DNA from 2 places in the Pseudoalteromonas sp. S3178 genome. Region 1 is predicted to be linked to the other one. Evidence: predicted binding sites of a transcription regulator. Region 1 holds the regulator's gene; the other holds the start of a gene.
What was found. The regulator sigma-54, encoded in region 1, starts transcription at its own class of promoters, with help from an activator protein. The targets are predictions, from matches to a motif close to GTTGGCACGNNNNTNGNNT.

Region 1 (11,736 bases):
TTTCCACTCGGTAGGAGTAAAAGCACGAATTGATACAGCGTGAATTGTGCCATCAGAAATAGTATTCATTAATGGGCCATAAACTAGCTGTTGCTTTTTAACTCGGCTTAAACCGTCAAAGCATTCACCTACGGCAATCACTTCATAATGGCTACCATTGGCTTTTACATGTACTTCAGATAATTGAAGTTCGTCGCGTAATAATGTTTCGACTTGGCTAGTTTCCATAACTCTCACTCAAATAGGGTTGTAACTTGACCCAATTGCATTAAATTTTGCAATTGCTCAGGTGGATTTTGCAATTCAAGGCGGATACCTTGTTGCTTAAATTCTGCAAAAGAGTGAATTAACCAAGCTAAGCCCGCTGTGTCAACCCTAGATACCTCACTAAGGTCAAAATAGGTGGTTTTATGCTTAGTTAATAACTTATCGTTCAGAAGCTGTTCATTGCCAATTGAATTTCGAGTAAGTTCTCCACTTACCCGAAAGTGCTGTTCATCAACTTGGCTTATTGCCAATTTAGTCATTTGAATTGTTGCCTCTAAACTGAACTGGCAGTTGGCTCTTTTGCTCTAAAAGGTTACTTACATTATCAATACCTTGCTGGCGTAAAATACCTTGTAACTCGCTTTGTTTAGCATCTAGTAAGCTTATACCTTCAGCAATCATGTCGTATGCACGCCACTCACCGCTGCGATCTTCACGTACTTTAAAATCAATTTTAATATCAGGTTTACCGTCTTCAATGATTTTTGTTTTTACAACAACCACGTCTTTACCTTTAAACGGCTGCTCTGCACCAAATTCTACATGCTGATCGGTATATTGAGTAAATACACCTGCGTAAGTTGCAACTAAGTACTCTCTGAATACGCTAATAAAGCGTTGAATTTCTTTAATTGCTTTAGCTTTTTCTGCTTCGTCTGTAATTGCACGTACTTTAGATACTTCGCTACCTAATACACGAAGCGCTGCATATTTGTAATCAATGTAAGGCATAAGCTCTTCTTCAACAATAACGCGAAGATGCTCTTTGTCTTTACTAATAAGCGGCTGATCTTTTTTGATACGCTCAAATGTATACTCAGATACCTGACGTACCATTTTATTAGGATCATTTAATTTTACTTCTGCCGCACTAACGCTCTGCGTTAATGTTATTGCACCTATGGCTACAATCGCTAAAAACTTTTTCAACATAATAATTACTCACTACCTTGGTTGAATAAAAACTGCCCAATTAACTCTTCAAGCACTATGGCAGACTTGGTATCTGTCATTGAATCTCCATCACCTAACGCTTTGCTTTCTACGCCAAATAAATCATCAATGGCTTCGTCTTGTTTATTCTCTGTAACTGTTTCGCCTAAACAGCGCTGCTCTGCTGAACTTGGAGCTATAACAGGGTGAATACCTAAGTACTGCTCACCTAAAATACCCGATGTTAAAATTGAGATAGAGCTCGTATCTGAAAAACGACATAAGTACTGCGCATCTATTGTCATATTCACTACAGGTAAAAATTCTTGCGGGTGAACATAAATAGACTCAACACGACCAATCACTACACCACCCACTTTAACTGGGGCCCGCGCTTTAAGTGAGCCTATGTTTTCAAATTTAGCATTTAGCGTATATGTTTCGCCTGAGCCACTAATACCAGAATTGGCTACTTTTAGTGCTAACATCGCAAATGCTAAAATGCCTAGCGCTACAAAAAAACCAACTAAAATTTCTAATTTCCGTGAATTCATTATCTATACCCTATTAGCTGGTAAACATTACCGCTGTCAAAATAAAGTCAAAACCTAAAACTGCCAATGAAGAATGAACAACCGTTTCGGTGGTTGCTTTACTAATACCTTCAGAGGTTGGCACACAGTCATACCCTTTATAAAGGGCAATCCAAGTTACTACAATTGCAAACACAAAGCTTTTAATTAAGCCATTTAGTATGTCTTGCTGAAACGATACTTGCGACTGCATGATTGACCAAAAACTACCTGTATCAACACCTAACCAATCAACTCCTACTAAATGAGCACCAATGATTGCTACAGCTGAAAATATTAATGCAAGTAAAGGCATACTAATAAAGCCGGCCCAAAAGCGCGGCGCTATTATGCGTTTTAGCGGATCGATTGCCATCATTTCAAGTGATGAAAGTTGCTCTGTGGCTTTCATTAAGCCGATTTCGGCGGTGAGCGCACTACCTGCTCGCCCTGCAAATAATAGCGCAGTAACAACAGGCCCTAACTCTCGTAATAAGCTCAATGCCACTAAGGGACCAAGGCTATCTTCCGCGCCATAGCCAACTAAAACCGTATACCCTTGTAGCGCTAAAACCATGCCTATAAATAAGCCAGATACCATTATGATAAGTAATGATTGCGAGCCCACCATGTATAGTTGGCGTACAAGTAAAGGGGTACCTTTTTTAAAATTAGGAACATGTGCAAGCGCACTAAACAGCATGTGTGCTGAACGGCCAAGCGCAGCAAAACGCCCTAGCGTTTTTCGCCCAAGCCTTTGAAATAAATCCAACATTATGCTTTTTCTCCAAGTAACTCATCGGCATACGTTTGCGCAGGAAAGTGAAATGGTACAGGCCCATCCGACAAACCATTTAAAAACTGCTGCACTAATGGAGATTCATGATTGCGCATTTCATCGGGAGTGCCTGTGCCTATTACGCCTTGATCAGCAATAATAATGACGTGATCGGCAATACTCATAACCTCTGTAACATCGTGAGTTACAATTAATGAAGATAAACCAAGCACTTCATTTAAAGACTTTATTAGCTTAACCAATACCCCCATAGAAATAGGGTCCTGTCCTGCAAATGGTTCATCATACATAATGAGTTCGGGGTCTAAAGCAATAGAGCGCGCTAATGCGGCACGTCTTGCCATACCACCCGATAACTCAGAGGGCATTAAATCTTTAGCACCACGCAAACCAACCGCTTGAAGCTTCATTAAGACTATTAATCGAATAATATCTTCGCTTAAATCTGTATGCTCCCTAATTGGAAACGCAATATTGTCAAATACCGACATATCAGTAAATAAAGCACCACTTTGAAAAAGCATGCTCATTTTTGTTCGGGCCGCATACAGCTCTTTACGCGACATACTTGGAATGCTGCCACCTTCAAATAAAATATCACCGGAGTCAGGCTTAAGCTGACCGCCGATTAAACGCAGCATGGTGGTTTTGCCAATTCCGCTTGGCCCCATAATGGCAGTGATTTTACCTTTAGGTACGCTGAAACTCATATTTTTATATATGGTTCTATCGCCACGCGAAAAGCTCACATCCTTGACTTCTACTATTGATTGCGACAAGTCGCTCTCCATAACAATGTTCACTAGTGATCCTATTTTAAGGGTTTTTTATCAAAGATGGAAAAAACAATTCGTAAGATTTTGTAATACACCTATAAAAAGTGTTCTAAGGCTGAGGGATTTTCCCTTAACACATGCTTAAGTTTATAAATATAAACTAAAAGCACTGGGCCCATTAGAGCAGACCTGACTCTTTTATTTATACTTTCATGTTGGCTTTTGTTACTATTCGCGCCATCTCTATTTTGAATAACTGGCTTATCACAATGGTTACCTCGTTTGTTATTTTGATTCTTGGTTTTGCAGCTCTGGTTTGGAGTGCAGACAGGTTTGTTTATGGGGCAGCAGCCCTTGCTAAAAACTTTGGCGTTCCCACGCTTATTGTTGGTTTAACCGTTGTAGCTATGGGTTCATCAGCGCCAGAAATGATGGTTTCGGCCTCAGCAGCTTTAGCTAATAAAACCGATACAGCTGTTGGTAATGCTGTGGGTTCAAACATTACAAATATTTTACTTGTGTTAGGTATTACCGCCCTTTTTCGCCCTCTTGCAGTATCTTCAAGTACATTAAAACGCGAAATGCCATTAGTGATGCTCGTATCATTGGCTACTTGGTATGTGTTTTCAGATAACTACTTTTCGTTTGGTGAAGGCATAGCACTTTTAATTGGCTTTATCGTTTTTATTGGTGGGCTGATTATTGTTTCTATGCGCGCGAAAAATGAAGATGATCCGTTTGTGTCAGAAGCATGCGATGAAGTACCTAATGACGTTCCAACAAAAAAAGCTGTATTTTGGCTAGTTATTGGCATGATTTTACTTCCTGTAAGTTCACATTTTTTAGTGGGCTCAGCGGTTGATATTGCAAAATACTTTGGCTTGAGCGATTTAGTCATCGGCTTAACTATTATTGCCATAGGTACGAGTTTACCTGAGCTTGCAGCCTCTATTGCAGGTGTATTAAAAAATGAAGACGACCTTGCTCTTGGTAATATTGTGGGCTCAAACATATTTAATATTTTAGCCGTATTACCACTAGCCGGTATTATTAACCCTTCAGCAATTGATCCATCATTAGTGAGTCGAGATGTATTAATAATGATAGGTGCAACACTTGCTCTTATTATTATGTCGTTGAACTTTAGAGGTTCTCAGCGTATCAATAGAGTAGAAGGCGGCTTATTGCTATTAGCATTTTTAGGCTACCAAGGTTATATTTTCAGTCAAATAGGGTAAACATGGCGCAGTTAAACTTTATTGAACAAGGCCTTCGCGTTCTTGATATAGAACGCCAAGCATTGAGTGATATTTCTCAATATGTTGATGAAAACTTTCATCATGCATGTCAATTAATGTACGACTGCCAGGGCCGCATTATTGTCATTGGCATGGGAAAATCAGGCCATATAGGTAATAAAATAGCCGCCACACTTGCAAGTACGGGTAGCCCAGCCTTTTTTGTTCACCCAGGTGAAGCGAGCCATGGCGACTTAGGCATGATCACAAAAAATGATGTGGTTATGCTTATTTCAAACTCTGGGGAAACCAGCGAAGTTTTAAATATCATCCCAGTATTAAAAAGACTTGGTGCAAAAATGATAGCCATGACGGGTAATATGCAATCAACCATGGCAACACTTGCTAATGTACATGTGTGCATAAAAGTAGAAAAAGAAGCCTGCTCATTAGGTCTTGCGCCAACAGCAAGTACCACAGCCACTTTAGCTATGGGAGATGCTATGGCTGTAGCACTTCTAGAGGCTAGAGGTTTTACCGCAGATGACTTTGCTCTATCGCACCCAGGAGGCAGCCTAGGTAAGCGTTTACTACTAACGCTAAAAGACGTAATGCACAGCGGTGCAAACACACCTATTATTAATATTTCGCAAACTATAAAAGATGCATTAATTGAAATGTCAGCCAAGGGATTAGGCATGACCGCGATAGTTAATGACAACAAAGAGCTCGCGGGATTATTTACCGATGGCGATTTACGCCGTATTTTAGAGCAACGTATTGATATTCACACCACTTTAATCAGTGTGGTAATGACTAAGTCATGTACAACAGCTACCCAAGATATACTTGCAGCTGAAGCGCTCAATATAATGGAAAACAAACGTATAAATGGGTTAATTGTGGTTAACGAAAAAAACCAACCAATTGGCGCACTAAACATGCAAGACCTATTAAAAGCAGGAGTGTTATAAATGCAATTTGAAGATCTCTATCAACCGCTAAGTGCTGATGCAAAAGCGCGCGCTAAAAAAGTAAAGCTACTTATATGCGATATTGATGGTGTTTTTTCTGATGGGCGAATTTACCTTGGCAACCAAGGCGAAGAGCTAAAAGCGTTTAACACCAAAGATGGCTTTGGCATAAAAGCATTAATAAATAGTGGCTTTGAAGTAGCCGTTATTACTGGGCGTCACTCTCAAATAGTGCAAACCCGTATGAGCAGTTTAACAGTGCAACATATTTATCAAGGTCAAGAAGACAAGCTAATTGCTTATCAAGAGCTAAAAAACAAGCTCAACCTAAGCGATGACCAAATTGCCTATATTGGCGACGATGGCCCCGATATGCCAGTAATGGAGCAAGTTGGTTTTGCCGTTGCTGTAAACGATGCTCACCCACTTATTAAACGCTTATCGCACTACGTTACCCAAATGCCAGGTGGTTTTGGGGCAGTAAGAGAGCTTACCGATTTACTCATGCTTGAAAATGGTAAGGCACTTACCACACAAGGCACGAGTTCATGAATGCGGCGCGCATAATACTTAGCATTTTATTCATTAGCTGTATGGTTTGGCTTTGGTACCCTTATTTTACCCAAACAAATACAGCTCCTCAGGCAGAACCTGAAGTGATTGCTAAGCCTGATTACATAGCCATAGAACTGAAGCAAACAGCTTATGATGAACAAGGTAAAATTAGCCACAAAGTAACAGCGGCTAAAATGGAGCTATACCAGCAGCTAGGTTTTACATTTTTTGAAAAGCCTATATTTACCTTATATAACGAAAAGCAAACGTGGCAAATAAACGCTGACGAAGCAACATTATACGAAGACAAACAGTTAATATTAGAAGGTAATGTAGTTGCCAAAAACTTAACCGATAACGCCATGATAGACAAAATCAACGCTGATAATATTCAGGTCGATATAGAACTATTAACAATGCGCTCGGAGCAACCTGTTGTCATCACTGGACCCAATTTAAAAATCACCGGTAAAGGCCTTGAAGCCGACTTAAAAACTGAAGTGATTAAACTAATTAACCATACGCGAACCATATACTATGACCAATAAAATTTCTAAAATACTTATAATTCCAACTCTTTTACTTGCTTTTAATGGCTATGCGGCAGAACAAGAAGCTTCTCCTGCTGCCAATCAAATTTCAATTAGCGCCGACAAACAAGAAGGCCAGTTAAAAGCTAATGTAGGGATTTTTGAAAAAAACGTAGAGATTATTCACGGTAATCGTCGTATTACAGCTGACAGATTAGAAGTACACAAACGCGATGATTTAGGTGATAACAAGCAATTATTAATAGCAACAGGTAGCCCAGCTTATTTTGAAGAAAAACAAGCTGACGGCACAGTAATGAGCGCCAGTGCAAACGAAGTACGTTACGATGTTGCTAAGCGATTTTTAACGCTTGTTGGCGATGCTGAAGTCGCTCAAGCGGGTCAAAAAATCAATGCAAAAAGTATTACGTACGACATGCAACAGCAATTAATTAGCGCCGAAAAAGATGAAAACTCTACCGATCGCGTTCACACTATTTTAGTGCCAGTTGAGCCTAAAAAAGTAAAAAAAAGTGACAAAGGCCAGCCATGAGTACATTAAAAGCAGAGCTATTAGCAAAAAGCTATAAAGGCCGTGAAGTAGTAAAAAATGTTGGCCTAGAAGTTAAAGCTGGCAGTATTGTTGGATTGCTTGGGCCTAACGGCGCAGGTAAAACTACTACGTTTTATATGATAGTGGGCCTTGTACCGAGTGATAAAGGCAAAATTTCTATTGATGAGAACGATATTACTCTTTTACCTATGCATAGTCGTGCTAGATTAGGCATAGGCTACTTACCACAAGAGTCATCAATTTTTAGAAAACTTACCGTTTATCAAAATTTAATGGCTATTTTAGAAACGCGTAAAGAGCTTAACAAAAAAGCAAGAGAAGATACGCTTAACAACTTGTTAGATGAATTTAGTATTCAACATATTCGAGACAGCCAAGGTATGGCTTTATCGGGTGGTGAGCGACGCCGCGTAGAAATTGCACGCGCACTAGCTGCTAATCCTAAATTTATATTGCTCGACGAACCCTTTGCAGGTGTAGACCCTATATCGGTGTTAGATATAAAGAAAATAATAGAACATCTTAAAAATCGTGGGATTGGTGTATTAATTACCGATCATAACGTAAGAGAAACCCTTGATGTTTGTGAAAAAGCCTACATTGTTTCTCATGGAGAGTTAATCGCTTCTGGTACACCAGAGCACGTATTAAATGATAAAACGGTACGCGATGTTTATTTAGGCGAGCAATTTAGGCTGTAACATTTACGCCATGTCTTTAAGCATCTGCTAGTATTAATTATAACAACATAAAAGGATTGTTAGAGATACATGAGGCAATCATTACAGCTGCGCATGGGCCAGCAACTTACAATGACTCCACAACTGCAACAAGCAATTCGTTTGTTGCAACTCAGTACATTGGATCTCCAGCAAGAAATACAAGAAGCGCTTGATAGCAATCCGCTTCTAGAAGTAGATGAACAAGATTACACGGAAGAATCAGCTGGCAAAAACGAGCAAAAAGCAGATAACGATGAATTAACCGTAAGTGCTAATGCCGATGAAAAACCAAGCGAGTACGAGCAAGACAGTGGTGAAGCACTTACTAAAGACACAGTAAGTGACGAAATGGCTATGGATGTAAGCTGGGATGAGTACATGAGCGCAGCTCCTGCTTCATCATCAGGCCCTATGCCAGAAGATGAGTCTATTTACCAAGGTGCTTCAACCGAAACTCTTCACGAGTATTTAATGTGGCAATTACAGCTCACGCCGTTTAGCCCTACTGATGAAGCAATTGCAATAGCGATTGTTGAAGCAGTCGATGACTCAGGTATATTAACGCTAAGCTGTGAAGATATTTTAGAAAGCTTTAATCAAGAGAACGACGACGAGGGCGAAGTTGAACTTGATGAAATAGAAGCCGTTTTAAAACGTATTCAGTTGTTTGATCCGGTGGGTATAGCAGCTCGTAGCTTACAAGAGTGCTTGTGTATTCAGCTAAATCAGTTTGATAAAGATACGCCTTTTATCAATGAAACAAAGATGATTTTAACCGATCATATTGATCTATTAGCGGCTCGCGACTATCGTACATTAATGAAGAAAACTAAGCTCAAAGAAGACGAGCTTAAAGAAGTAATGACGTTAATTCACACTCTAAACCCTAAGCCAGCAGATACTATTGTAAGGGAAGAATCAGAGTATGTGATCCCCGATGTATCAGTTAAAAAAATAAAAGGCCGTTGGGTAGTTGAGCTAAACCCAGATAGCATGCCTAAGATACGTGTTAATAGCCAATATGCAGCTATGTCACGAACAGTTAAATCTAGTGGTGACAGTCAATTTATTCGCTCTCATTTGCAAGAAGCTAAATGGTTTATAAAGAGCCTAGAGAGTAGAAACGACACACTACTAAAAGTAACTAATTGTATTGTTAAGCAACAACAGGGCTTTTTTGAACACGGTCCAGAAGCCATGAAACCTATGGTTTTAAACGATGTTGCAGAAATGGTAGAAATGCACGAGTCGACTATTTCGCGTGTAACTACTCAAAAGTATATGCACACGCCACGTGGTATATTTGAGCTTAAATACTTTTTCTCAAGCCACGTAAGCACCGAAAATGGTGGTGAGTGTTCATCTACAGCAATACGTGCTTTGATTAAAAAACTGATTGCCGCAGAAAACTCAGCAAAACCATTGAGTGATAGTAAAATTGCGGATATATTGGCTGAGCAAGGAATTAAAGTAGCTAGACGCACAATCGCAAAATACCGCGAATCTCTGGCTATTCCACCGTCTAATCAACGAAAGAGTTTGATATAAGACGCAAAACAAAGAGGAAAACGCTTATGCAACTAAACTTAACTGGTCGTCATGTAGATGTTACTGATTCATTAAGAGACTACGTAAATAATAAATTTGCAAAGCTAGAAAGGCATTCTGATCATATAAACAATGTTCATGTCATTCTCGATGTAGAAAAACTTAACCAAAAAGCTGAAGCTACAATCCATGTAAGTGGTGCAGAATTATTTGCATCTACCGAACATCAAGACATGTATGCTGCCATAGACTCGTTGATTGACAAGCTCGATCGTCAAGTTATTAAACACAAAGAGAAGCTTGCTCGACACTAATATGATGAAATTAAGCTCACTTATATGCCAGGACTGCAGCAAAGCTGCGGTCCTTTTTAATAGCAAAAAAAGAATTTTAGAGTTTATTAGCGAACTCGCTCATGAAAAGCTTCCTTATCTTTCACAGCAAGATATTTTGTGTGCTCTAATGAATAGAGAGAAGCTTGGTAGCACAGGCATAGGCCGTGGTATTGCAATTCCTCATGGAAGAATGAGTGGCGCAGAAGAGCCATTAGCAATAGTGCTTGTAAGCGAGACAGCCATAAATTTTGATGCGATTGATAACCGCCCTGTTGATATATTTGTTGCACTCATCGTACCAGATGGTGATAACCAACAGCACCTAAAGACTCTCGCAACCATAGCTGATAAACTAAATGACAAAGAATTTTGTAAACAGTTACGCTGTGCAAAATCCGATGCTGAGCTTTACCAAGTTATTGTTAATCAATCGTAGTTTAAAAGGGTGATAAATGGAGTTAATTATCATAAGTGGCCGATCTGGTTCTGGGAAGTCGGTTGCTTTACGCGTTGTAGAAGATTTAGGTTATTATTGCGTAGATAACATTCCAGTAAACCTACTGCCTTCTTTAGTGCGAAGCGTATCGGATACCTACGATAAAATAGCTGTTAGTATCGATGTGCGTAACATCCCAAAAGAGCAAGATGAGTTTAACGATATTCTTGAATACCTCCCGGGCTTTGCAAATCCCACTTTATTTTATTTAGATAGTGACGACCAAACTCTGATCAAACGTTTTTCTGAAACACGCCGATTACACCCGCTTTCTATTGACTCGTTACCACTTGATTTAGCGATAAAAAAAGAAAAACAACTGCTAGATGTATTAGTAACCCGCGCAGATTTCATGCTCGATACAACCGACTTAAGTGTTCATCAGTTAGCTGAGTCTATTCGTGAAAAAATTCTCGGTAAAAAAGATAAGCAACTTATTGTAACCTTTGAATCGTTTGGCTTTAAACACGGTATTCCTAAAGAAGCTGACTACGTATTTGATGCTCGATTTTTGCCAAATCCGCATTGGGAGCCAGAGCTTAAGCCTTTAAATGGTTTAGACCAACCTGTTAAAGATTACTTAGCGAGTCACAGCATAGTACAAAAATTCACTTGGCAAATTCAAACATTTGTACAAACATGGCTACCACACCTAGAGCGTAATAATCGTAGTTACTTAACGATTGCCATTGGCTGTACGGGCGGGCAACACCGTTCGGTGTATTTAGCACAAACAATTGGTGAGAGCTTTGCGATGACACACCCTAACGTAAAAATTAGACACCGCGAACAAGAAAAATAATACAGCCGAATAATCACCTGTTCAGCTTACATAGAGTAACTTATGCATTGTGAAGACACTTTTTTAATAAAAAACAAACTTGGCTTACACGCTAGAGCTGCCACTGTACTTGCGCAATTAGCCGTACAGTTTGATGCCACCATTACACTATTTCAAGATGATAAAGAAGCAGCTGGCGATAGCGTACTTGCATTAATGCTACTAGAAAGCAGCCAAGGTAAAGAAGTTAAAGTAGTGTGTGAAGGCCCCGATTCTGAGCAAGCCTTACATGCTGTTGGGCAACTAATAGCACAACGATTTAATGAACAAGAATAATTAGGCTTAACTTTTAGTAATAAAAAATTTTACCCGGTTAAGCTTATAAATAAGGTTAGTGCGTCTGTACACTCACCGTCTCCCCTAAAGTAATATAAAAATTTTAAAGGACGCCAATGCCTGAAGCTTTTGAACAAGATTACCCACTACAACAATTAAAACAGGTGACCAAGTCACTCAATAGTGGTCAATTTGTTCAAGTTAGGCGCATGCTTGCAAAAACAGCCCCTTGTGACACCGCACTTTTACTAGAATCATCACCTCACAAAATCCGTCGCTTACTTTGGCAATTAGTTGACC
Region 2 (11,736 bases), on a different contig from region 1:
ATTAGCAGTTTAAGAATACTGTTCGTTACTAACCACCTAATAAGCTAATAGCTGCTTGTGGAACCTGGTTCGCTTGCGAGAGGATTGACGTACCCGCCTGCTGCAGTATTTGGTTTTTAGTCATTTCAGCAGTTTCCGTAGCAAAATCTGTATCTTGAATACGACTACGTGATGCCGATACATTTTCTTCAATGTTGGCAAGGTTGTTAATTGTAAAGCTAAATCGGTTTTGAACTGCACCTAAGCCAGCTCTTTGCGCATCAATATTGGCGATTGCATTATCAATAACAGATAACGCATCTTGGGACCCTTTTTGAGTGGTCACATCAATGTCAGCTGCATCTTCAAGCTTACTGGTAGTCTCGTTAATAGTAGCAGCTAATGATGTATTATTTGCAGTAGCAGTAAACACTTCTGCAGAATTAAGCTGGATACTCCCCATTACTCGTGTTGAATCTGTAGCAGTACCACTTGTAAGTGTTACTGCGGTATCTGGGTTACCATCATAAGATGCTGCGGTAACATCTAAAGTAGCAGCAATCGCTGCACCTGTAGCATCAGTAGTTTCAAAATCTTCGATTACTACGTCTTCGCCTTGGTTATTAGAGATAGTTAGTACGCCATTTTCTATTACAGCTGTAACTCCGTGCTCATCAGTACGCGCATTTATAGCTTCAGCCATTGCTTGTTCGTCACTATCAGCATTAGCAGTTGCAACAAATGATACTTTTTCGCCATTTAGTTCAAAGCTTACGATTTCATCAGCAACGGTAGCTGCACCACCTATATTAAGTACAGCCTCTGTTCTAGCTTGGGCTGTTACCCCTGTTGTACCGGACATTTGATTTATTTTAGCTGCCGCACCTTTTGCACTTGTTCCTGCTTCGATATTTACAGCTGAGTCTTCTCGACCTGAAATAGTATACACCCCAGTAGCAACTGAGTTAGCGGGTGCTGTTGCTCCAGCAGCTGCGGCGGTACCAAAGCCTGTGTTAGCGATACCTTGTAGGTTTAATTGGTTTGAGCCAATTTTTTCAGCTGCAACACTTGATAATGATACATTAATAGTTTCGTTAGCGTTAGCACCGACTTGGAACGCCTTACTACCGTAACTGCCATCAAGTAATTGCTGACCACCAAATGAGGTTGTATCTGCAATACGTGTTAACTCAACCTGAAGTGCTGATACTTCTTTTTGCAGCGCTTCGCGGTCTTCTGCTGAGTTTGAACCATTCGCTGATTGCAGAGCAAGTTCACGCATACGCTGAAGTATGTTAGTTGACTCACTCATTGCACCTTCAGCGGTTTGCGCCATTGAGATACCATCATTGGCATTACGCTGAGCAACTGATAAACCATTAATTTGTGAGGTTAAGCGGTTTGAAATTTGCAGGCCTGCCGCATCATCTTTAGCGCTATTAATACGCATACCTGATGATAAACGCTCCATTGAGGTTGCTAAACCTTCGCCAGATTTAGTTAAGTTACGTTGTGCGTTTAGTGACGACACATTAGTATTTACTGTTAATGCCATTTTACCATCTCCTAGGTTTAAACAGAGTGTGGTTCAACACGTTTTAACAGGAACCACTATTCGATAATTTCTTACTATTAGAAAAGCATTTACTGTGCCAACTTTTAAATTAATATAACCAATTGTTTTTAAAGTGTTTTCAATAAAAACATCAAACGTTAATAATAAGTTATCTATTTAGCGGGAGTGACGACAATTTATTGCCGCTATTTTCAGGGAGGTTTTGCCGCTTTGTATTAACTAAAGCGGCAAGGTATTTCTGCTTATAATCAGTTTATAAGTAATCAAACAAAGAAAGATTAGTTAAACGGCCAAACGTCGCTTGTGATGCTTGCAGTGCGGTTTCTTGTTTAGTGAGTTCACTAATAGCTTCTGCCATATCTACTTCTACTAAGTCAGATAGATTACTTTTATTTTGTATATCTTGTGCAAGGTTAGAGTCGCTAACTCTTTCAAGTGCATTCATACGCCCACCTAAACTTGCTTGCGTAAATACAACTTGCTCGCTGGCGTTTTGTAATTGAACTAAACCATCGGCTAATACTTGCTGAAAGTCATCACCCTCAAGTGTGCCGTCATTTAAACCTGTAATAAGCGATTGCAAGGTATTAAGTACATTTTCTTTGCCTGGCTTTTCAAGGCTGAAATCAAGCTGACCAGGTGCTGTGCCTTCAAATTCAATTTTCATACCGGCAAAATCGATCGGTTCATCAGTAACTTCATCCGTTACTGTTGGTGTTAGTGGAGCACCATCTCTATATATTTCGTAAGTTTGGGGATCATCAGCCGTAGCACCGGGGCTTACAAGTACACTATATGTATTTGCAGTCGCTGAGGCTGTTGGGTCTGCGTTGTAATTTGCTTGATGGAAGTTATCAAACTCAGTTTGGCCATCAACATAAACACTTGCCGCTGTAATAGAACCCGAAACTGTCGCTGTATTTGACGCAACATTCAAGCGTGCATCAGTTTTCTCGAACGTATCAAAACCGTTATCGCTAGATTTAATACTTACGCCTTCAGCAATGGTAATTACATGCTGGCCTTGATCTCCGTTATAAGTATATTCACCCGCAGTAGAATCAAATTGGTAAGGTTGAGTACTGTCTTGGTAGCCTGAAAAAATAAACTTACCGTCTTCTGAGCGAGTATTCATTAAATTGACGAGTGTTTTCTGTATTTCACTCAATTCGGCGGCAATAGACTCTAAATCATCTTGTGTATAAGCACCATTACCTGCTTGAATAGTCAGCTCTTGTGCTTGTTGAATATTAGTATTTATACTTTGTAAGATGGTCTCTTCAGTTTCTAGGCGACCATTTAATTGGTCAATATTTTTAGAATGCTGCTCGTTTGTTTGTATTTTATTTGAATACAGCATCCCTTGCGAAATAGCAGCAGGCGCTTCTGAGGTCGTTAAATACTTCTCCCCTGTCGTTACTTGCTCTTGTGCATTAGCAACACTTTGCTGGTTGTCGAGTATTTTATTTATATTATTTTGGTACATTAAGTTATTTGATAAACGCATAATTACCTCGCCGCACTTAATAAGGTGTCAAAAATTTCTTGAGCTGCAGCCAATACTTGTGCTGATGCTGAATATGATTGCTGAAAACGCAGTAAATTAGCGGCCTCTTCATCTAGGTTTACACCCGAGAGCGACTCATACCACGCTTCTGATTGCTGAGCTAGCGCATCAAATGCACTTGCACTGGTAATTGCTTGACCGGTTACTACGCCAATATCACTCACTAAGCCTGAATAGGCCTGATTAAATGTGTCGTGATTGTCGGCAGTGGCTGTAGTTACTACATTTTTACGAACTAATTCGCCATTTTGTAAATCAGCTAGTTTTAAACCATTACGGTTATCATCAAAGCCGCCTTCATTAAATTCAAGAGTAAACGTATCTCCAGTGGCTGGCGTGCCTTCAATGTCAAAGTCAAAGCCATAGCTGTCAAAAGGTGCGCCTGCTTGGGCGAGCATACCTTCAGCCGGAGGCGTAATAGTAAATGTTGAAGTACCACTTGCATCTGTAATTTGGTATTCGTTTGCAGTGCCTGTTTTAACTAAGGTTATTTCACCGTTTGTTAAGCCTGGCGCCGAAGTAAAACCACCTGAGGTAACACTTGTTACCTCTCCTGCTGAAATAGTTGCTGTACTTGTATTGTCGATACTATTTGCTGTACGAATTGGTGAAGCAAGCGCTAGGTCTTCACCGCGACTGGTAGCAAGTGTAATACTGGTAGCGGCTTCTGAGTTTAATTTAATTTGAAACTGATCGCCTTCAACACCACTTCCTGTAACATTAATTTGTAAACCAAATGACTCTCCAGTTGTAATGTCGTCTGAGTTAATAACACCTGACGCTGGTATTGTCGCTAAAGAAGCGCTGCCAACTGGTTCACCTTTATTGTCGATGGGTTGAATACTTACTTCATCCGCATTGGCGGTGTAGGTAATAATAAAGTCACTAGCCGGTAATTCACTGCCTTTGCCGGGTTCTACTGTGGCTGTCATATTAGTAACACCACCGCTATTATCTTTATACGCATAAGCGCCGACGGTAGGTATATTAAATATATCACCGCCTAACTCGCCGTTAGCATCCATACCCAATTTATTTTGTTCGTTAAACGCATCAGCAATTGCCAATCCCATTTGGCCTATTTGGTTTTGTGCTGGTACTAAGATGTCATCTCTAAATGCGAGTAAGCCGCCAATTTTGCCTTTTAATTTACTTGAATCTATTTCTAGCGGCACAGCTTTGCCGCCATTTACGTCAAGTGTGAGTTCTTTAAAATTAGGATCCGGGTCGCCCGACAGTGAAAACAAGTTAAAAGTACCGTTCTCCATAACTAAAGACTCGCCAGAGCCCATAAATACAAGCTTTTCGCCATTTGGGCCATCAAGAGTTTCTATATCAACTAATTCTGATAGCTCACGAATTGCTAAATCTCGTTGATTGTAAATAGAGCTTGCATCTGATGCGTTATTTGTTCCGTTTACTACCGCTATTTCTTGGTTTAGCGTATTAATATTTTGAATTAATGAATTTGCCTCATCAGAAAAAATCTCGAGTTGTTCGTTCACTATGCTTTGTTGCTCAAGCACAATGCCTGAAAGCCTATCCATTTGATCAACTAAGCTTTGCGCATCGGTCATTACCAATGAGCGAGCAACAGATGAAGAAGGCTGGTTTAATGCCTCTTGCACGTTGTTAAATAGTGAGTTTATACCCGTTGATAAGTTATTCGACTCTTCAGAAAAAATAGTATCTACTCGATTTGCCTCTGTAACAAACTGATCAAAAAATGATTTATTAGAGGTGTCGCGGTTTAATTGTGATTGGGCAAACTCGTTTAGTAATCGATATGTTTCACCACGTCCGACTTGGTTATCAACCATAGTTGTAAACTCGGTGCGCTCACGAACATAGCCTTCGGTGTTTACATTGGTGATATTTTTACTGGTCGTTTGCAACAGCTCAGAGCTTGCTCTAACACCTGCACTGGCAATATTTAATAAACTAAACGACATATTACTTCACTCCTTGGGCAAACGCGCTTGTTGCAATATTTTTAAGCTCACTGCTATTTAGCACTTTTTTTATTTTACTCGCGTAATTAGGATCGGTTGCGTAGCCTGCTTTTTGTAGTGAATCTAAAAATTCATTTGGCTTTGCGGTATTTTGTAGTGCTTCTTCGTAACGTGGGTTTTGCGTTAAAAAATCAACAAAGTCGTTTACGCTATCTTTAATAGAATCGTAGGCTCTAAAGCTTGCTTGTTTTTTAACAGCTGTACCTTGCTCAAACTCAAGTGTTACTTTACTTGCTTTGTCGCCTTCCCAGCTTTTATCTGACTTAATATTAAATAAGTTATTTGAACTGCCACCATCACTTTTACTAATGATGTGCTTACCCCAACCCGTTTCAAGGGCGGCCTGAGCCACCATTACAGCTGGGTTTAAGCCAATTTTTTGTGCTGCAGTTTTAGCGTGTTCCCACACTGAGCTTACAAACTGCTCTGCTGTTTCAAAATTAGTGCTACTCGCTTTAGGCTCATTAATATTGGCTTGAGTACTATCAATAGCAGCTGCTTGTTGCTCGTTTTCCTCATGCGCAAGTGTTGACCCAGCACGCTTGTCACTAAAAAAGTCATTTGTTGTTCTTAGCACTGAACCGGGCATAAAGTTATCTGCTTCTGGCGAAAGCTGCTGCACTATTAAATCAGCTAAACCTAGAGAGCCGTTTGATGAAAGCTCAGAGGAAAGTTGCTGATCGTGCATTTCTTCAAAAAACTTTACACCACTTGAATTAAAAGGACTGTCTTCGTCTTCGAAAGCTTCATTTGCTTTGCGCATTCCTTTTAGCAGCATTTGCGTAAAAATAGCTTCAAATTGTGCAGCCGCTTTTTTAAGCGCAGCTTTTGAGGCATCAGTTGATGCATCACCGCTGTTTAAAGCGTCTTGACGTAATGTATTTAAATTACTTAAATCAAAAAAGTTTTGCTTATCGAGGTGATTTGTTTCCATCAGCTTTTTGACACAAAAATGAATAATGCTTTAACAAATGCAAAAATTGAGCCAAAGAAGGGGAAACAATAAAAAGCTTAAGACCCTTTTGTACACTTAAGCTTTATTTGGAAGGAGTAACAACCTGCAACTAATTAAATAACAACAAGCTGACCGTTAATGGCCCCCGCTTCTTTTAGGGCTTCTAAAATAGCCATTAAATCGCCAGGCGCTGCACCTACTTCGTTTATTGCACGCACTAAATCGTCAAGACTAACGCCCGGGTTAAAAACAAACGCACGAGAGTCATCTTGGCTTACATCAATAATGCTTTGCTGCGTGACAACAGTATCGCCGTTTGCTAGCGGATTTGGTTGAGAGACATTTTGTTGCTCTGCAATTGTTACAGTTAAGCCACCATGCGTAATTGCCGCTGGCTGAAGCTTTACGTTTTTACCAATAACAATGGTACCTGTTCGCGAATTAACAATAATTTTTGCTGCTGTATCAGCGGGTTTAAACTCAAGGTTTTCAAGCGTAGATAAGTAAGACACACGCTGCGAAGCATCCCGCGGCGCTAAAACTCTTATAGAAGCAGCATCAAGTGCTTGTGCGCTATTAGGGCCCACTAAATCGTTAATCGTTTTTTCTAAGCGTTTAGCAGTTGTGAAGTCTGGGCGATTTAAATTAAAAGTAATGTAATCACCTTGCATAAACGGGCTTTCTACGGCGCGCTCTACAGTAGCACCATTTGGCACTCTGCCAACTGTAGGTGTATTAATTACAACTTTACTGCCATCAAGCCCTTGGGCGCCTAAACCACCGACAATTAAGCTACCTTGTGCAATTGCGTACACATTGCCATCTACCCCTTTTAAGAAGGTTTGCAGCAACGTACCACCACGTAAACTACCTGCACTACCAATAGACGATACAGTGATGTCAATTGTTTGCCCTGGTTTTCTAAAAGCGGGTAACTCAGCATGAACAGCTACTGCAGCTACATTTTTAATTTTAGGACTTTGCGTAGAAGGAAGCGTAATACCAAAACTATTTAGCATGCCTCTGAAGCTTTGTTGCGTATATGAGTTTTGCTCTCCAGTGCCAGGTAGGCCAACAACTAAACCATAACCAACTAATTGGTTAGACCTTACGCCTTCGACCATAGACACGTCTTTAATGCGCTCGGCGCTCGCAGTAAACTGCAAGCTTAGTAAAACGACTAAACATAAAGCTTTTAGGCTCTTCATGTTGCTACCCTCTAAAATGGAAACAGCGAACTGCTAAAGAAGCGTGTAAGCCAACCTGGACTTTGCGATTCTTGTGTTTGACCTTTACCCGAGTACTGAATACGAGCATTTGCAATGCGATTAGACTCTACTGTGTTATCGGCACTTACATCTTGCGGGCGAACTAAGCCTTCGAGCCTAATAAATTCTTCACCGGTATTTAAGGTTAGCCATTTTTCGCCACGAATAACTAAATTACCATTTGGTAAAACACGCATAACATTTACCGAAATATCGCCTACTAAACTGTTAGATTGGTTTGATTTAGAATCACCCGTAAACGATGAATCGCTGCCAATACCAAACTGAATACTGTCACCACCAATATTTACAGGTAAACCACCTAAGCCTATTACGGGATCGAGACTTGCGTCAGTTTCTTTATCTGTTTCTGTTTTAGCGGCTTTAGTCGCTTGGGTAGACTCTTCAAGTTTAACCGTAATTATATCGCCAGTGCGCAGTGCTTTTTTGTCTGAATATAAATCGTTAGAAGTATGAGTATTAAATAAAGACCCAGTTGCTACCAGGGGCTCTACGACAGGCTCTGGGTACATAGGTGCATAGTACGGATCGTCTTGTACTACTTCACTATTTTGCGTAGACATACAGCCACTTAAAAATAAAGCACCTGCTGAAATAAATAAAATTTTACGCATAAAAGTCCCCTTACTCTTTAAAGCTGTTGATTAATGTAACTCATCATTTCGTCAACGGCCGAGATAACCTTCGAGTTCATCTCGTAAATACGCTGCGTTTCAATTAGATTAACCAGCTCTTCAGTTACATTTACGTTTGATGTTTCAAGCGAACCTTGAATAATACTTCCAAGCCCTTCAACTCCTGGGTTACCTTGCACCGGTGCACCACTTACAGCAGTTTCGGTATAAAGATTTTGTCCAATTGGCTCAAGACCTGATGGATTAATAAAGTCACTAATTGTTAACTGCCCAATAACCACATTATCGGCTTGACCTGCAACACGTACCGATACTTCACCATCTTGTGAAACGGTTATTGATTGTGCGTCATCTGGTACATTCATCTCTGGCTGAATTACGTAGCCAGCTCCAGAGGTTACAATTCGTCCATCGCCATCTGTTGTAAATTGGCCATTGCGTGAGTAGGCAATATTGCCATCTGGCTGAAGTACTTCAAAAAAACCTTCGCCAGAAATCATCCAATCTAAAGAGTTCTCGGTAGTTAGCATATTACCTTGAGTAAACTCTTTTTGGTTGGCAACCACCTTAGCACCCGCACCTAACATTAAACCTGACGGCATTTCGGTATCTTGCGATGAACGACCACCCGGTTGATTAATATTTTGATAGAGTAAGTCTTCAAATATAGCGCGGCTTTTTTTGTAACCTACAGTGCTGGCATTCGCTAAGTTATTTGAAATAACCGATATATCGGTTTGTTGAGCGTCTAGCCCTGTTTTACTGATCCACAATGCTGGATTCATAATTATGCCCTCATTTTAAAGTTAAACTATGCGCATGAGCTGATCTTGACGTTCATCAATTTCTTCAGCTGTTTTCATTAGTTTTACTTGTAATTCAAATTGACGCTGGTGACTTATCATGTCGACCATTTCGTGAACAGGGTTCACATTAGACATTTCAAGCGAACCACTTAATACTTTTACATTTGCAGAGGTATCAACAGCTTGCCCTGCTACAGGCCTAAATAAACCATCGTTACCTTTTTCAAGTTGCGAGCTGTTAGCTTCTACAACTCTTAGCGTGTCAACTTCTTCTAAGAAGTTAGCCGGTGCACCCTGTGGGCGTACTTGAATGGCACCATCTTCACTAAAACCAATTTTTTCGACCGGTACAGGTAAAATAACAGGGCCACCCTCGCCAATTACTTGACGACCATGACTTGTTACTAACATGCCTTGCGCTGTGATATTAAGCGTACCTACTTTTGTGTAAGCTTCGTTGCCCGATGCATCTTGTACTGCAAGCCAAGCGTTATCGCTCATCGCAATATCTAAATCGCGTCCGGTTTGTATTATGCCACCCGATACCATGTTTGAGCCTGGGCGCTCTTGCATTGAAAATACACGTGTCGGCAAACCTTCGCCAAACGCTTGCATAGAGCGCGCCTGAGCAAAGTCAGCTTTAAAGCCAGTTGTATTTGCATTCGCCAAATTATTGGCTTTAAGCGCAAGCCCCTGCAGGCTTTGCTTAGCGCCAGAGGCGGCAATGTAGACCATTTTGTCCATAGTATCGACTCACATAAAAATCTCTGAATTGATAAATGCAAAATAGATGCCAGATTAAAATTGACGCAATAAACAGGAAGGTTTTATACAGGAGATCATAAAAAAGGCTGCAAAAATGCAGCCTATTTGAATTAAATTTAACTTATCGAATCTGCAAAATACTTTGCTGAATGGTTGAGTTAACTTCAAGCGCACGTGAGTTAGCCTGGTAGTTTCGTTGGGCTGTAATCAAATCTACAAGCTCGTTAGTCAAGTTTGTATTTGATTGCTCAAGTGCAGAGGAATTAATGCTACCAAAAGTACCTGATCCTGCTTCACCTGCAACAGGCTCTCCAGAGTCAATACTTTGCTTCCAACTTGTATCGCCTACTTGCGATAAACCTTGTGAATTAGGGAAGCGAACCATAGCAACTTGACCTAGGTAAGTTGAATCGCCATTACTGTATGAAGCAACAAGTTTACCATCGGTGCCAATATCAATACCCGCTAAACGACCTACTGTTGAGCCATCTTGATCAAGTGCTTTTACTTCAAAACCACTCGAGTACTGAGTAGGAATACGACCAGCGGTGTTATTTTCATCACGCCAGTTCAGCTCAATACCTGTGCTAGGAAATGTTGCACCGTTATCAAGCATCGTCGATAGCCCAGTGCCTGCACCTGCTGGTAGGTTTATTTCGTCAAACGTTGTTAAGTTCGTGTTTGCCACGCCACCGGTTGTAGCAGGTAAACCGCTTGAGTCGAAACCTAGTGTAGTGATAGGTGTATATGGCGTGGTAGTTTGTTCTGCGCCCGATGTACCATCAACAACTTTACCATCAAGAGTGGCATATACTTCCCAGCTGTTGTCTGTCCCACCTGAAGCGGCATCTTCTTCTTTAACAAAAAAGTATTGTAAAATATGTGGCTCACCTAATGAATCATATACAGTTGTTGATGTAGACGAGTTGTACGTACCATTTGATGTAGGGTCAAAATCTATACCCGTTGGATCTGCAGTTGCATCTAAGTTAAACGATAAAAATACGTTTTCTGTCGCTCGGGGTGAACCCGACGAATCTGGAATTTGTATTGGGTTAGTTGTACTTAAGCTTACCGATGTTGTATCGCCTGTTGACGAATCAACTGGAAAGGCTTGTAAATAATTACCTTTAGCATCTACCATAAAATTATCTTGGTTAAGCTTAAATGCGCCCGCACGTGTGTATGTTAAATCTTGCGATGAAATATCATCAGTCATCGCAAAATAACCTTCACCCGTAATCGCTAAATCTAATGAGTTATTAGTAAATTGCAACGATCCCTGATGAAACTGTTGTGCAACCATAGTGGTTTGTACACCATCACCATTTTTAGTTTTGCCTGCGCTAAATACTGATGATGCATATACATCAGCAAACTCAGCACGTGATTCTTTAAAGCCTGTTGTGTTAACGTTTGCAATATTATTTGCTGTTACGTCTAAATCTTTTTGTGCGGCAGCAAGGCCGGTTAATGCAATATTGAAGCTCATAATTCACCTCTAACCTTTAAATATGTGGCCTGCTGGCAGGCAAAAAATACTAAATTTATTATGCGATTTCTGCAACATCTGTCAGTCTAACCGCGCCTTCTTTAGTGTTAATAATAATGCCGCTTGAGCCATTTATATTAACGCTTTCAATGTTCTTAAATGTCGCTATTGGTAAGCTTGAAAATTCACCGTCGGTACTTCCTTCAGCTGATACAGTGTATTCACCTTCAGGTAAGCGCTCACCGTCTTCGTTTGTACCATCCCAAGTAAAACGAACCGCTCCAGCAGGCTGAGAGCCCATATCAATTGTTTTCACTAATTGACCTGACGCATCAGTTACCTTAATTTTTAAATTATCAACCGCGGCTTCTGCAACTGCAGACCCTTTAGCATCACCTGTTTCGTTCAAATCTAAAGTGTTAGACTCTAATAGCGCCTGCTTACCTACAAGTGTTGAAGCTTGCAAAGCAGAGTTAGAGGTCATTGATGAAGCTAAAGATTCAAAGTTTGTGTTTAAATCAGTAATGCCTTGCGCCATCGTAAAATTAGTCATTTGTGCAATCATTTGATCATTATCCGCAGGGTTACTGGGATCTTGATACGATAATTGCTGAGTTAACAAAGAGAAAAAGTCTTCTTGCGTTAACGCGTCACTTTCCT

Region 2: a site for sigma-54 is predicted at 9,599-9,617, ahead of flgF (flagellar basal-body rod protein FlgF). Genes of this name have one in related genera too.

The regions. Positions count from the first base shown of each region.
Region 1 is NZ_PNCW01000018.1:63,788-75,523, forward strand. Features, by position in the region: gene CWC11_RS04640 (BolA family protein) at 1-228, opposite strand, end outside; gene CWC11_RS04645 (STAS domain-containing protein) at 234-527, opposite strand; gene CWC11_RS04650 (MlaC/ttg2D family ABC transporter substrate-binding protein) at 520-1,200, opposite strand; gene mlaD (outer membrane lipid asymmetry maintenance protein MlaD) at 1,206-1,754, opposite strand; gene mlaE (lipid asymmetry maintenance ABC transporter permease subunit MlaE) at 1,768-2,547, opposite strand; gene CWC11_RS04665 (ATP-binding cassette domain-containing protein) at 2,547-3,362, opposite strand; gene CWC11_RS04670 (calcium/sodium antiporter) at 3,617-4,585, shown strand; gene CWC11_RS04675 (KpsF/GutQ family sugar-phosphate isomerase) at 4,588-5,559, shown strand; gene kdsC (3-deoxy-manno-octulosonate-8-phosphatase KdsC) at 5,560-6,111, shown strand; gene lptC (LPS export ABC transporter periplasmic protein LptC) at 6,108-6,662, shown strand; gene lptA (lipopolysaccharide transport periplasmic protein LptA) at 6,652-7,197, shown strand; gene lptB (LPS export ABC transporter ATP-binding protein) at 7,194-7,919, shown strand; gene CWC11_RS04700 (RNA polymerase factor sigma-54) at 7,989-9,488, shown strand; gene hpf (ribosome hibernation promoting factor) at 9,515-9,802, shown strand; gene CWC11_RS04710 (PTS sugar transporter subunit IIA) at 9,807-10,259, shown strand; gene rapZ (RNase adapter RapZ) at 10,276-11,121, shown strand; gene CWC11_RS04720 (HPr family phosphocarrier protein) at 11,164-11,436, shown strand; gene mgtE (magnesium transporter) at 11,553-11,736, shown strand, end outside.
Region 2 is NZ_PNCW01000012.1:78,149-89,884, forward strand. Features, by position in the region: gene CWC11_RS02865 (flagellin) at 29-1,534, opposite strand; gene flgL (flagellar hook-associated protein FlgL) at 1,809-3,062, opposite strand; gene flgK (flagellar hook-associated protein FlgK) at 3,065-5,074, opposite strand; gene flgJ (flagellar assembly peptidoglycan hydrolase FlgJ) at 5,076-6,068, opposite strand; gene CWC11_RS02885 (flagellar basal body P-ring protein FlgI) at 6,203-7,297, opposite strand; gene flgH (flagellar basal body L-ring protein FlgH) at 7,309-7,992, opposite strand; gene flgG (flagellar basal-body rod protein FlgG) at 8,010-8,798, opposite strand; gene flgF (flagellar basal-body rod protein FlgF) at 8,820-9,563, opposite strand; gene flgE (flagellar hook protein FlgE) at 9,706-11,076, opposite strand; gene CWC11_RS02910 (flagellar hook assembly protein FlgD) at 11,135-11,736, opposite strand, start outside.